DNA from 2 places in the Bradyrhizobium sp. KB893862 SZCCT0404 genome. Region 2 is predicted to be linked to the other one. Evidence: predicted binding sites of a transcription regulator. Region 2 holds the regulator's gene; the other holds the start of a gene.

Region 1 (7,377 bases), on a different contig from region 2:
GACGGTGAGCAGATTGTTGAAGTCGTGGGCGATGCCGCCGGAGAGCTGGCCGACCGTCTCCATCTTCTGAGCCTGCTGCAGCTGCTGCTCGGTGAGCTTGCGCGCGGTGAGGTCGTGGACGATGCCGACATAGACCAGCTCGCCGTCCTGCCACGCCTGGCCCACCGACAGATTCATCGGGAAGCTCGTTCCGTCCTTGCGCAGACCGGCGGCTTCACCGGTTGCGAAACGCCCTGCATGAGCCGTGGATGAGCGCCGCTTCTCGTCGGACATCAGCATGCCGATGTCGAGATTCATGACCTCGTCGGCGCGGTAGCCGAACAGCCGCTCGCAGGCGGGATTGAACAGGAGGATGCGGGCCTGCGCGTCGAACAGGACGACGCCGTCGACCGCGGTGTCGACCACCGCGGTGAGGCGCGTCATGCTCTCGCGCAGCGCGCGCTGGGCTTCGTTGACCTGCTGCAGCAGCTGCGCCGCGTCCCGGTTCTTGGTCTCCTCCTCCTGGAGCGCGGCCTGGACCTTCCGGAGCTCGAACGGCGAGGGGATGGCGAGGATCTTGGGCAGCAGCGGCCAGAGCGCAGCGGCGGTGAAAATCGATGCCACGGCGGTTGCCGCCTTGACGATGCCCTCGATGCCGTAGATCGGGACCCAGAGGGTGTAGATTGACAGCACATGGGTCAGGCCGCAGGCCATGATGAAGACGGCGAAGGCCCAGAACACCCATCCGAATTTGAGGTCGCGGCGCTTGGTGACGAGGATCGCGAGCGCAAACGGGATCGAGAAATAGGCGAGCGCAATACAGGCGTCCGAGACGACGTGCAGCCAGATCAGCTCAGGTTCCCACAGCAGGCAGATCCCGTGCGGCGAGAACATCGAGGAATCGAGGAGACGTTCGAAATAGGCCCACATGATTGCTTGTATCCCGAGAGGATTGCGGGCCGAGGCTGGCCCGCAACATGGAGTCGCTGGACGAATCCACCCGTCAACCTCTCATTCAACCGAATCTCTGCCAAGGCCGGGCGATGCCGAGGGAATATCTCCTGACATAGGGAATATCTCCTGGCATGTGCACGCTGGGGGGACGACGGGGATGCCCCTGGCGCCCGGCTGATTCGCCGGCCCGGCTTGCTGGCCCATCCGGGGCGCGCTAGGACAAGGCATGGCAGCCTCCCCCTCAAACGCGTGTCCCCGGCGATGACGACCCCGGTCGCGCTCACTATTGCCGGCTCGGATTCCAGCGGCGGCGCCGGCATCCAGGCCGACCTCAAGACGTTTGCCGCGCTCGGCGTCTATGGTGCCTCCGCCATCTCGGCGCTGACGGCGCAGAACACGCGCGGCGTCACCGGCATCCATGCGGTGCCCGCCGATTTCGTCACCGCGCAGATCGATGCCGTGTTCTCCGATCTCGATGTGGGCGCGGTGAAGATCGGCATGGTGGCGCAGGCCGCCAGCATCGATGCGATCGCGGCCGCGCTGTCGCGCTGGAAGCCGCAGCACATCGTGCTCGATCCCGTGATGGTGGCGACCTCAGGCGACCGTCTGCTGGCGTCCGAGGCCGTCGATGCCTTGCGCACGAGATTGATGCCGCTGGCCTCGGTGATCACGCCGAACCTACCGGAGGCCGCAGCTCTCCTCGGCGAGCCGATCGCTGTGAGCGAGGCCGCGATCGAGGCCCAGGGGCGCCGGCTGCTGGCGCTCGGCTGCCGTGCGGTGCTGATCAAGGGCGGCCACGGCGAGGGCGCCGAGAGCACCGATTATCTCGTCACCTCTGCACACAGCCTCGCGCTCCCCGCGCCCCGTATCGCCACGAAAAACACCCATGGCACCGGCTGCTCGCTGTCCTCCGCGATCGCAGCCGAACTCGCCAAGGGCATGGATCTCGAGCCTGCCGTGCGGACCGCGAAGGCCTGGATCAGCGCGGCGATCGCGTCTGCCGACCGCTTCAGCGTCGGCCATGGTCATGGGCCGGTCCATCATTTCCACACATTCTACTGACGGTGCGCGCTCGCGCGGCACCGACGTTCCCCCGTTAACCAATGGGGCCGTGCCGGTCCGTGGTTTTGCGGAGGCGGCTTGCTGTGCCATGTCGCCTGATTGTCGCATGCGACTGATATTCGCGGGGAGGGCGAGGCAAGGCGTGATTCGTATTTGAAGGTGCCTCACAGGTTCAATTGGTCATCCCCCTGTCACGGGACATTGTTACAGGCTGGCGCATGGGAAGTTACGATGTGAGTGACGAGAGCCCGGAGCGGCGCTTTCGCACGTTGTTCATCTCCGACGTTCATCTCGGAGCCCGCGGTTCTCAAGCCGATCTTCTGCTCGACTTCCTGCGCTACCATGACGCCGATACGATCTATCTCGTCGGCGACATCGTCGACGGCTGGGCGCTGAAGTCGAACTGGCACTGGCCGCAATCGCATAACGACCTCGTCCAGAAGCTTTTGCGCAAGGCGCGCAAGGGTGCCAAGGTCATCTACATTCCCGGCAATCACGACGAGTTCCTGCGCAACTATTACGGCACGCATTTCGGCGGCATCGACGTGGTCGAGAACACCGTCCACACCGGCGTGGACGGCAAGCGCTATCTCGTCATCCACGGCGACATCTTCGATCTCGTGGTGCAGAACGCGCGCTGGCTCGCCCATCTCGGCGACAAGGCCTACGACTTCGCGATCCAGATGAATCGCTTCGTCAACTTCTTCCGCCGCATGTTCAAGGTGCCCTATTGGTCGCTGTCGCAATGGGCCAAGCAGAAGGTCAAGAACGCCGTCAACTATATCGGCGCGTTCGAGCAGGCGCTCGCCGCCGAGGCGCGGCGTCACGACGCAGACGGCGTGATCTGTGGCCACATCCACTACGCCGTGATCCGCGACGAGGCCGGCATCCGCTACATGAATTGCGGTGACTGGGTCGAGAGCTGCACGGCCCTCGTCGAGCACGACGACGGCCATTTCGAGATCATCACCTGGGCGGACCAGGCGCAGAAGCCCGCGCAGGTCCCTCAGGTCGCGGCAAGGGCGGCCTGATGCGCATCCTGGTCGCGACCGACGCCTGGCACCCGCAAGTCAACGGTGTGGTTCGGACGCTGACCAAGCTCGCTGACGCCGCCAAGGGACTTAACGTTCAAGGTTCTGGCGTCGAATTCACGTTCCTGACGCCGCAATCGTTCCGCACCTTCGCGATGCCGAGCTATCGCGACGTGCGTCTGGCCATGCCGCGGCCGGCCCGGATCGCGAAGCTGATCGAGGAGGCGCGGCCCGACAGCATCCACATCGCGACCGAAGGGCCGATCGGCCTGATGGTCCGCCGCTACTGCCGCCAGCGCAAGCTGCCGTTCACGACCAGCTTCCACACCCGCTTCCCCGAATATGTCCGCGCCCGCGTCCCCGTACCGGGCTCGCTGATCTGGCGAGCGCTGCGCCGTTTTCATGCGCCGAGCCGCGCCGTGATGGCGGCGACGCCGGCGCTCGCCCGCGAACTCGGCGAGCGCGGTTTCGACAACGTCGTGCTGTGGCCGCGCGGCGTGGACACCGGCCTGTTCCATCCCCGCGCCATCGACCTCTGCCTGCCGTCGCCGGTGTTCCTGTCGGTCGGCCGCGTTGCGGTGGAGAAGAATCTCGAGGCGTTCCTCGACCTCGACCTGCCCGGCACCAAGGTCATCGTCGGTGACGGCCCGGCGCGCGCCGCGCTGGAAGAGGCCTATCCCGATGCGATCTTCCTCGGCGAGAAGCACGGCGAGGAACTGGCTGATATCTATGCGGCCGCCGACGTGTTCGTCTTCCCGAGCAAGACCGATACGTTCGGCCTGGTGCTGCTGGAAGCGCTCGCCAGCGGCCTGCCGGTCGCGGCCTTCCCGGTCAAGGGCCCCCGCGACGTGATCGGCGATGCCCCGGTCGGCGCCCTCGATCACGACCTGCGCAACGCCTGCTTCGCCGCGCTCGACATTTCCCGGCAGGACTGCGTTGAATTTGCCGCCAATTACACCTGGGAAGCCTCGGCGCGGGCTTTTGTCGACAGCATCCAGGCTGTGGGGGCCGTGCTGCCCGGCCGGAACGGCGCGGAACAGCCTCGCTTCGTCGCCTGACGGGGTAGATTCTTGTTTTGACGCGTTTTCCTGGCGCGAACCGGTATCCGCTTCGCTCGAAAATGCTCTGCGGATCCTCGCACAGAGGTGTCTTGCCCGGGCCTCACCGGCCGCGATAACATTCGACCATGACCGAACAGCTCCTCCCGGTCGGCCCTGCCGACATCGATGCCGCAGCGCGCGTGATCGCGCCCTACGCGATCCGCACCCCGCTGTTGTCCTTTCCCGTGCTCAACGAGCGCGTCGGCGCGAAGGTGTTCTTGAAGCCGGAGATGCTCCAGCGCACCGGCTCCTTCAAGTTCCGCGGCGCCTTCAACAAGGTGTTCTCGATCCCGCAGGACAAGCGTGCCGGCGGCGTCGTCGCGTTCTCCTCTGGCAACCACGCCCAGGGCGTGGCTGCGGCGGCGAAGATCCTCGACATGCAGGCAACCATCGTGATGCCGGCGGACGCCCCGCTGTCCAAGCGCGAGCGCACCAAATCCTACGGCGCCGAGGTGGTGCTGTATGACCGCGACAAGGACGACCGCGAGGCGATCTCGCGCGGCATCGCCGAGAAGCGCGGCGCGACACTGGTCAAGCCGTATGACGATCCCTTCGTGATCGCGGGGCAGGGCACCGCCGGCCGCGAGATCGCGGAGGACATGGCAACGCTCGGCCTTGCCCCCGACATCGTGGTGGCGCCGGCCTCCGGCGGCGGCCTGATCGCGGGCGTCGCGACGGCCGTGAAGGCGCGCTATCCGCAAGCCGAGATCGTGGTGGCCGAGCCCGAGGCGTTCGACGATCACGGCATCTCGCTGACCGCAGGCCATCGCGAGCCGCATCCGCCGGCAGGCCGCACCATCTGCGATGCGCTGATGGCGCTGATGCCCGGCGAGATGACGTTCGCGATCAACAGCAAGCTGCTCGCGCGCGGCGTGACGGCCTCGGACAAGGAAGTCGGCGCGGCCGTGGCGTTCGCCTATCGCGAGCTGAAGCTGGTGGTGGAGCCGGGCGGTGCGGTGGGCCTTGCCGCATTGCTGGCCGGACGTCTCGATGTCGCCGGCAAGAACGTCGTCATCGTGCTGTCGGGCGGCAATGTGGATGCCGACCTGTTCGCCGAGCTGGTGGCCTGAGCCTCCATTCGACGCCCCTCTGGGCGCGCCGATGTCTCGACAGCGTCATGGCCGGGCCTGTCCCGGCCATCCACGGCTTTTCTCACAGCACGAAGAACGTGGATGCCCGGGACAAGCCCGGGCATGACGAGCTTTTCTGTGAGCGCGGCTGAGGCAAGAAGCCAGTTGCATTCTCGTTCCCCGACATAAAGAAGGGGCAGAGCGTTTCCGCTCTGCCCCTTCTTGTATTGTCGTTTGGTAATTTTTTGAACGTGCTCCTTGCTCGGTGCAACCTCTCCCGCTTGCGGGGGAGGTCGGCGCGAAGCGCCGGGTGGGGGTCTCTCCAAGCTGGGATATTTTCAGTACGTCAACTTTCCCGTTGTGGAGGCACCCTCTCCCCAACCCTCCCCCGCAAGCGGGGGAGGGAGCGCACCGTCTTCTCCTTGCGATCAGTGCATGAAGCCGCGGTGGTTGTTGCCGCCGCCCGTGCTCGGGGCCTGGTTCATCGACTGGCGGAAGTTGTTGCCGCCGTTGCTCACCATCCTGTTGGTCGTATTGAGCTGCGGACGGTTGTTGTTCTGGTTCTGGATCTGCACCTTGTTCACCGGATTGTTGTTGAGCTTCACGATGCCGGTGTTGCCGTTGTTGACGCGGATCGGGTCGTTCTTGGTCTGAACTGGCTTCACATCGACGGTTGAGCCGCCCTTGCCGACATTCACCGGCATGCTCACGATCTTGCCGGGGTTGCCGTTGGTCGTGCCATTGGTGGTGCCGTTGGTCGTGCCGGCAGTGATGCCGCCGTTCGGCTTGGTGTTGGTCACGGGCAGGGTCACGATCTTGCCGGTGCCAGTGGTGTTGGTGCCGGTGGTCGGCGCGGGCAGGGTGACGATCTTGCCCGGGGTCTGCGTCGGCGTGCCGCTCTGCTGGTTGCTGCCCGCCGGCAGGTTGACGACCTGGCCGCCGTTGCCGAGCTTTCCGATAACGTTGCCGTCGACCGGCTTCTGCACGACCGGCAGGTTGCCGTTGATCTGGCCGCCACCATTACCCTGCTGCGTCAGCGGCATGTATTTGGGCTGGCCGAGATTGCCCATCTTGAAGATCGGGGCAATGTTCTGCGGCGCCAGGAACTTGGTCGGCTGCATCAAGGGGATCAGCTTCGGCTGGGCCGCGAGCTTCAGCGCGGAGACGCCATAGGGGCTGTTGCCAAAGCTGTCGTAGAAGGTCTGATAGCCGAGCGGCGAGTTGGCGAGCACCGCCTTGTGCCAGGCCTGCGAGAGCAGGAGGTTGTTCAGCAGCCAGCGGATGTGGTCGCACAGCGGATCGTGCGGGTACATCTGGATGAACTCCTGATAGTACTCCGGCCGGCCCTCGGACACCACGTAGTCATAGGCCTGCCGCGTCGAGCGGCTCGGCAAATTGGCGGCCATCTGCACGACGGGCGCATTCAACGGCGCGCGGTTGGCGGCAACCGCGGTGTCGCCGAAGAAGGTGAAGTCGCTCGTGAGCGAGGAGCTCTCCCACGGGATCTGCGCGCCGCTCGTGGTCTGGTTCACCTGCAGACGCACGCGCTTGAACAGCTGCTCGATCGGCACATTGGGCTCGCGGGCAACGTCCAGGAAGGCTTGCGTGTATGGGCTGTGGCCGTTGGTGCCGTCCTGCGCTTCGGCGCCCGGCGCGGTGGAATAGCCGACGATCGAGCCGTTCGGCGCGTCAACGATGGCCAGGCCACGGCCGGCGTCGTTCACGTTCGGGAACGGGTTGTTGCGGCAGGCATCGAGAATGACGATGCGCATGCGGCTCGGGATCGTCTCCAGCGTCGACATCACGTCGACGAGGCGCACCGAGTTGTTGACGAGCTCGGTCGGGTTGCCGACCTTGGCGTCCACGGGAACGAGATAGTTCTCGCCGGCGAGCTGCACACCGTGACCGGCGTAGTACACCATCGCCACCGTGTTCGGGCCCCGCGCTGACACTTTGGCGGAGAAGTCCTGGACGACGCGGAGCATGTCGTTCTGGCCCAGATCGGTTGCCGAGACGACCTCGAACCCGGCGGAGTTCAGGAACTGGGCCATCGACTGGGCGTCGTTGTCGGGATTGGCGAGCTGCGGCGCATTCTGGTAGTTCGAATTGCCGATCACCAGCGCGACGCGCTGCTCCGGCCCCTGCAGCGCGGTGGGGGCGGGTTGGACCGGGGCGACTTGG
Region 2 (7,377 bases):
GTATGATGTCGGCCATGTATCGCGCCGTGACCCGCCAGATCGAAGTAACCGTCGAGCCGAACTTTGTTCCGGAGCAGTCGTCGGCCGACCGCTCCCGCTATTTCTGGTCCTACACCATCGTCATCACCAATTCCGGCGAGGAAACCGTGCAGCTCAAGACGCGGCACTGGATCATCACCGACGCCACCGGCCGGCAGCAGGAGGTGAAGGGCGAGGGCGTGGTCGGCGAGCAGCCGACCCTGGCCCCCGGCGAACGGTTCGAATACACCTCCGGCGTGCCGCTGACGACCGCCTCCGGTTTCATGACCGGCCGCTACCAGATGGTCAGCGAAACCGGCGAACGCTTCGAGATCGACGTGCCGACGTTCTCGCTGGACAGCCCGGACAACAAGCGGGTGCTGAACTAGGGGCACCCGAGTGTCCCGGACGCCCCGCAACGCGAAGCGTTGCTGCGCAGAGCCGGGACCCAGAAGGCAACACGGAAAGCTGCGGCGAGATGGGCCCCGGCTCTGCAGCGCACCGCTGAAGAAGCGCTGCGCTGCGTCCGGGGCACGCGAGCCGGAGCGCTACGAAGCAATGAAGGAGAATGCGCGCCCTACGCGTCCTCGACGCCCGCCTCATCCGGCGTGAACTGGTAGACCGACGAGCAGAACTCGCAGGTCACGACGACCTTGTCGTCCTTGACCATCGCGGCGCGGTCGTCGGACGAGAAGCTCTTCAGCATCGAGGCGACCGCGTCGCGCGAGCAGGAGCACTGCGCTTTCAGCGACAGCGGATTGAACACGCGCACGCCGCGCTCGTGGAAGAGGCGATACAGCAGCCGCTCGCCGGAGAGCTCCGGATCGATCAGCTCGACGTCCTCGACGGTGTCGATCAGCGAGCGCGCCTCGACCCAGGCGTCGTCTTCCGCGACGCTGTGCACCTCGGCGCCTTCGGGCGCATCGCCGGGATGCAAATCCGCCTGCCGCGCGCGCTCGGGCGCCTTCGGCAGGAATTGCATCAGCATGCCGCCGGCGCGCCAGCGATGCTTGCCGCCGTCGCTCGAGCGCCATTCTTCGCCAACGGCAAGGCGCACCTTGGTCGGGATCTGCTCGGAGCGCAGGAAATATTCGTGGGCAGCGTCTTCCAGGCTGCCACCGTCGAGCGCGACCAGGCCCTGGTAGCGGCTCATGTCGGGGCCCTGGTCGATGGTCATGGCGAGATGACCGCGGCCCAGCAGCGTGCCGGAATCCTTGACGTCACCGAGACGCGCGGCGTCGAAGCGCGCATAGGCGCGCAGGCGATCGGGCGCCTGGTAGTCCACCACCAGGAACGACACCGGACCGTCGGTCTGGGCCTGCAGGATGAAGCGGCCCTCGAATTTCAGCGCCGAGCCGAGCAGCGTCGCCAGCACGATGGCCTCGCCGAGCAGCTTGCCGACCGGCGCGGGATAATCGTGCTTGGTCAGGATCTCGTCGAGCGCCGGACCGAGCCGGACCAGCCGCCCGCGCACGTCGAGCGCGTCGACCTCGTAGGGCAGCACGGCGTCATCGATCGGAACCGCGGATGGTGCGCGAACCGGGCCTTCAGGCCCGGTTTTCATGTCAGGGGATTGGGAAACCATGGCGCTTTATCTGGGGTCGGAGGACGGAAATGGAAGGGGTGCGGGTGGTGTGTGTTCCGGGTGTGGGTCGATTGCAAAGCGATACCGCAACACAGTCGTCGTCCCGGCGAAGGCCGGGACCCATAGCCACAAATATTGATTTGGCGATGACTCATCGCCTCCGCCCGCCTCCACAAGAGAGATCACGCGGTATGGGTCCCCGGCCTTCGCCGGGACGACGATTACCTTCGCCGCCGCTACTTCACCGCGTCGAAGCACCAGGCCAGAATGCCCTTCTGCGCGTGCAGGCGGTTTTCGGCCTCGTCGAACACGACCGATTGCGGGCCGTCGATCACCTCGTCGGTGACCTCCTCGCCGCGATGCGCGGGCAGGCAGTGCATGAACAGCGCGTCGGGTTTTGCCAGCGACATCAGCTTCGAATTGACCTGGTAGGGCTTGAGCACGTTGTGGCGATGCTCGCCCTCCTTGTCGCCCATCGACACCCAGGTGTCGGTGACGACGCAGTCGGCGCCCTTCACGGCGGCCTCGGGATCGCTGCCGAGCACGATCGGTGCGCCGGTCGCCTTGATCCAGTCGCGCATCGGCTTCTTCGGCGCGAGCTCCGGCGGTGTTGCGACGTTGAGCTGGAATTTGAAGCGCTCGGCGGCATGCGCCCAGGACGCCAGCACGTTGTTGTCGTCGCCGGTCCAGGCCACCGTCTTGCCCTCGATCGGGCCGCGATGCTCCTGATAGGTCAACAGGTCCGCCATCACCTGGCAGGGATGCGAGCGCCGCGTCAGGCCGTTGATGACGGGCACGGTCGCATTCGCCGCGAGCTCCAGCAGCGCATCGTGGTTGAGGATGCGGATCATGATGGCGTCGACATAGCGCGACAGCACGCGCGCGGTGTCGGCAATGGTCTCGCCGCGGCCGAGCTGCATCTCGGCGCCGGTGAGCATGATGGGCTCGCCGCCGAGCTGGCGCATGGCGACGTCGAACGAGACGCGGGTGCGCGTCGAGGGACGCTCGAAGATCATCGCCAGCGTCTTGCCTTCGAGCGGCCTGACCGGCTGATGCGCCTTCTGCTTCGCCTTCATGGCCGAGGAGGCGTCGAGCATGCTCTTGAGCTCCGACAACGGGAGCTCGTTGATATCGAGAAAGTGCTTCGGGGACTTGCTCATCAGCTTGTCGCCCGCTTGTTGCCCGTGAGCGCAGTGCAGGCGCGCTCCAGCCGTCCGACGCTGTCCTCGATCTCGGCTTCGGTGACGATCAGAGGCGGCAGGAAGCGCACGACATTGTCGCCGGCACCGACCGTGAGCAGCTTTTCGTTGCGCAGCGCGGCGACGAGATCGCCCGAGGGCACGACAGCCTTGATGCCGATCAGCAGGCCCTCGCCGCGCACCTCGCTGACGACGTCGGGATGACGGTCGATCACGGAGGCGAGCTTCTGCTTGAGCAGCAGCGACATCTTCTGCACGTGGTCGAAGAAGCCGGGCTTGAGCATGACGTCGAGCACGGCGTTCGCGGCCGAGATCGCCAGCGGATTGCCGCCGAAGGTCGAGCCGTGCGAGCCGGGGCCCATGCCGGAGGCCGCCTCCGCGGTGGCCAGCACCGCGCCGATCGGGAAGCCGCCGCCGAGCGCCTTGGCGAGCGACATCACGTCAGGCGTGACGCCGTAGCGGCGATGCGCGAACAGATCGCCGGTGCGCCCCATGCCGGTCTGCACCTCGTCGAAGGCGAGCAGCAGGCCCTTCTCGTCGCAGAGCTGACGCAGCGCCTTGAGGAACGCCGGCGTCGCCGAGCGCACGCCGCCCTCGCCCTGGATCGGCTCGATCAGGATGCCGGCGGTCTGCGGGCCGATCGCCTTCTTCACGGCCTCGATGTCGCCGTGCGGGAGCTGGTCGAAACCGTCCATCGGCGGACCGAAACCTTCGAGATATTTTGGCGATCCCGTCGCGGCGAGCGTTGCCAGCGTGCGGCCGTGGAAGGCGCCTTCGAAGGTGATGATGCGGTAGCGCTCCGGATGGCCCTTGGAGAAGTGATGATGGCGGACCAGCTTGATCACGCCCTCCAGCGCCTCGGCGCCGGAATTGCAGAAGAACACGAAGTCCGCGAAGCTCTCGCTGCACAGGCGCGCGGCAAGCTTCTCGCCGTCCGGGCTCTGGAACAGGTTCGACATGTGCCAGAGCTTGGTCGCCTGCTCCTGCAGCGCCTTGACCAGCGCGGGATGGGCGTGACCGAGCGCGTTCACCGCGACGCCGGAGGTGAAATCGAGATAGCGATCGCCATTGGTCGCGATCAGCCAGCAGCCTTCACCACGCTCGAAACCGAGGTCGGCTCTGGCGAAAACGGGGAGCAAATGCGGCGCTGCGCTGTTAGTCATGACGATCACTTGATTGTTGAGGACGGCCCGGGCGCGCTCACGCAGCGCACCATTGACCGGCCCGGAAAACGAAACGTGCCGCCTTTTAAGGGCGGCACGTGACACTATCTTATGCCGGGTAGAACGGGTGTCAATGCCGCCCGAAAGCCTCGCGAAACGCAGAATCCGTAGTCTTGCGGTGCCTAATTAGCGCGGTTTTAGCCACGGAACATGTGGAAGCGAGTCGGCGGACTCTTGCGCGTGAGTCACGCCATATTGTAGCGTTTGGCTTGTCAGATACGACATCTCGTGCAGCAGTTCTGATCCTCTAAGTCCTCATGTACCGGCGTAAACGTTCGGGCGTTCTGGTTACGCCCGGCGAGCCTTAAGGGATTCTGGCGGCACGGGTTTTTCGAGGCTTAGGCATTCGCCGCAGGGCGCCAGGACGGCAGCCGCGCGGCGAGGGAAAGGGTGCAATGACGGTTTTGACCTGGTCCGACGATCGCGTCGAGCAGTTGAAAAAGCTCTGGGAGGCCGGTTTGTCGGCCAGCCAGATCGCAGCCGAGCTCGGCAACGTGACCCGTAATGCCGTGATCGGCAAAGTGCACAGGCTCGGCCTGTCCGGCCGCGCCAAGAGCCCCTCCTCGGCAGCTCCGCGGCCGCGCAAGGCGCGTCCCGCGCAGCATATGATGCGGGTCAGCCGCCCCATCGCCCGCGGCAACACCGCGCTGGCGCAGGCCTTCGAGGTCGAGGTCGAGGCGGAGCCCGTGACCTACGACAACGTGGTGCCGATGAGCCAGCGGCTGTCGCTGCTGGAGCTGAACGAGGCGACCTGCCACTGGCCGGTCGGCGATCCCTCGAGCCCGGATTTCTTCTTCTGCGGCGGCAAGGCGCTCTCGGGCCTGCCCTACTGCGCCCAGCACTCGCGCGTGGCCTATCAGCCCGCCGCGGATCGCCGGCGCGCGCCGGCCAAGCCCGGCACGCGCTGAGCACGGTTTTAAGCGACACCGTCCCGACGTGAGGCCGGGACGATGATCGAGGCATAAAAAAGCGCGCCATGTGGCGCGCTTTTTATTTGGCCTGCCTGAAGCCGCTCTCAGGTCTGCTCGGCTTTCGCAAAGCGGTCGTCGAGCGCGTAGCCCGCACCGCGGACCGTGCGGATCGGGTCCTGCTCGCGGCCGAGATTGAGCAGCTTGCGCAGGCGCCCGATATGGACGTCGACGGTGCGCTCGTCGATGTAGATGTCGCGGCCCCAGACGCTGTCGAGCAGCTGCTCGCGCGAGAACACGCGGCCGGGATGCTCCAGGAAGAACTCCAGCAGGCGATATTCGGTCGGGCCGAGATCGATCGGCCGGCCCGAGCGCGCGACGCGGCGCTTGTCGCGATCGAGCTCGATGTCGCCATAGGCGAGCACGGTGGCGAGCCGCTCGGGGCTGGCGCGCCGCAAGAGGCCCTTCACGCGCGCCAGCAGCTCCGGCACCGAGAACGGCTTGACGATGTAGTCGTCGGCGCCGGTGGCCAGCCCGCGCACCCGCTCGCTCTCCTCGCCGCGCGCGGTGAGCATGATGATCGGGAGCTGCTTGGTCTCGGGGCGGGTCCGCAGCCGCCGGCACAGCTCGATGCCTGACAGGCCCGGCAGCATCCAGTCGAGCACGATCAGATCGGGAATATGTTCCTTGAGACGGGTGTCGGCGTCGTCGCCGCGCATCACCGTCTCGACGTCATAGCCGTCGCCTTCGAGGTTGTAGCGCAGAAGCTCGGTGAGAGCTTCCTCGTCTTCAACCACCATAATGCGTGCGCCCATGGTGTCGTCGCTCCTTAAGTCTTCAGGTATTCGGAACCGTCGTGGCGAAGGTCGTCATGTCGCCCTTCGGCCGCTTGTCGGTGATCGCCTGGCCCTCGATCATGTAGAACACGGTCTCGGCGATGTTGGTGGCGTGGTCGCCGATCCGCTCGATGTTCTTGGCGCAGAACATCAGGTGGATGCAGAACGAGATGTTGCGCGGATCCTCCATCATGTAGGTGAGGAGCTCGCGGAACAGCGAGGTACAGATGGCGTCGACTTCCTCGTCGCCCTTCCACACCGCCATCGCTGCCGGCAGGTCGTGCGCGGCATAGGCGTCCAGCACCGACTTGACCTGCTGCTGCACGAGGTCGGTCATGTGTTCCAGGCCGCGGAACAGCTTGAGCGGATGGAAGTCCGTCTCCAGCGCCGCGACGCGCTTGCCCATGTTCTTGGCGAGGTCGCCGATGCGCTCGAGATCGGTCGCGACGCGCATCGCGCCGACGATCTCGCGCAGGTCCACCGCCATCGGCTGGCGGCGCGCGATGGTGAGAACGGCACGCTCCTCGATCTTCTTCTGGAGCGCGTCGAGCTCGGCGTCGATGGTGACGACGCGCTGGCCGAGCGCGACGTCGCGGCGGATCAGCGCGTCGACGGAATCGACGATCATGCGCTCGGCGATGCCGCCCATCTCGGCGACCAGGCGGGTGAGCTCCTGGAGGTCGGTGTCGAAGGCTTTTGCGGTATGTTCAGAACCCATGTCCCGTCTCCTCAGCCGAACCGGCCGGTGATGTAATCCTGCGTGCGCCGATCGGTCGGCGACGTGAAGATCTTGCTGGTGTCGTCGAACTCGATCAGCTCGCCGAGATACATGAAGGCGGTCTTGTCGGAGACGCGCGCCGCCTGCTGCATGTTGTGGGTGACGATCGCGATCGTGTAATTCTCGGACAGTTCCTGGATCAGCTCCTCGACCTTGGCGGTCGAGATCGGGTCGAGCGCCGAGCAGGGCTCGTCGAACAGGATCACCTCGGGCCGCACCGCGACGGTGCGGGCGATGCAGAGGCGCTGCTGCTGGCCGCCGGACAGCGACAGGCCGGAGGCGTTGAGCTTGTCCTTGACCTCGTTCCACAGCGCGCCGCCGCGCAGCGCCTTCTCGACGCGGTCGTCCATCTCCGACTTCGAGATCTTCTCATAGAGGCGGATGCCGAAGGCGATGTTCTCGTAGATCGTCATCGGGAACGGCGTCGGCTTCTGGAACACCATGCCGACGCGGGCGCGCAGCAGGTTCAGATCAAGCTTGGGGTCGAGGATGTTGGTCTGGTCGAGCATCAGCTGACCGGTGACGCGCTGGCCCGGATAGAGGTCGTACATCCGGTTGAAGATGCGCAGCAGGGTGGACTTGCCGCAGCCCGACGGGCCGATGAACGCCGTGACGCGGTTGGTGCCGAGCGTCAGGTTGATGTTCTTCAGCGCGTGGTGCTCGCCGTAATAGAAGTTGAGGTTGCGCACCGTCACCTTGGCGGGCGCTTCCGGCAGCGGCTGCGAGCCGGGATGAACGGGCGTACTGACGGAAACAGACATTTCACTCATTTTGCAGTCCTCTCGGCGCTCAGGAGGCGCGCGCCAATGTTCAGGGCAAGCACGGTCAAC

The links. Region 2 encodes PhoB, which activates phosphate uptake and scavenging genes when phosphate is short. Its sites were predicted from a motif close to TGTCATNNANCTGTCAT; they were not measured.
Region 1: a site for PhoB is predicted at 2,174-2,190, ahead of JQ617_RS09190 (UDP-2,3-diacylglucosamine diphosphatase). Genes of this name have one in related genera too.

What each region holds. Positions count from the first base shown of each region.
Region 1 covers NZ_JAFCLT010000002.1:69,508-76,884, reverse strand. Annotated here, with positions in the region: gene JQ617_RS09200 (hybrid sensor histidine kinase/response regulator) at 1-909, opposite strand, end outside; gene thiD (bifunctional hydroxymethylpyrimidine kinase/phosphomethylpyrimidine kinase) at 1,195-1,995, shown strand; gene JQ617_RS09190 (UDP-2,3-diacylglucosamine diphosphatase) at 2,214-3,026, shown strand; gene JQ617_RS09185 (glycosyltransferase family 4 protein) at 3,026-4,084, shown strand; gene JQ617_RS09180 (threonine/serine dehydratase family protein) at 4,213-5,196, shown strand; gene JQ617_RS09175 (caspase family protein) at 5,625-7,377, opposite strand, start outside.
Region 2 covers NZ_JAFCLT010000015.1:55,569-62,945, reverse strand. Annotated here, with positions in the region: gene apaG (Co2+/Mg2+ efflux facilitator ApaG/CorD) at 15-407, shown strand; gene JQ617_RS36790 (Hsp33 family molecular chaperone) at 596-1,603, opposite strand; gene argF (ornithine carbamoyltransferase) at 1,840-2,763, opposite strand; gene JQ617_RS36780 (aspartate aminotransferase family protein) at 2,763-3,965, opposite strand; gene JQ617_RS36775 (GcrA family cell cycle regulator) at 4,421-4,933, shown strand; gene phoB (phosphate regulon transcriptional regulator PhoB) at 5,041-5,748, opposite strand; gene phoU (phosphate signaling complex protein PhoU) at 5,771-6,487, opposite strand; gene pstB (phosphate ABC transporter ATP-binding protein PstB) at 6,499-7,317, opposite strand; gene pstA (phosphate ABC transporter permease PstA) at 7,314-7,377, opposite strand, start outside.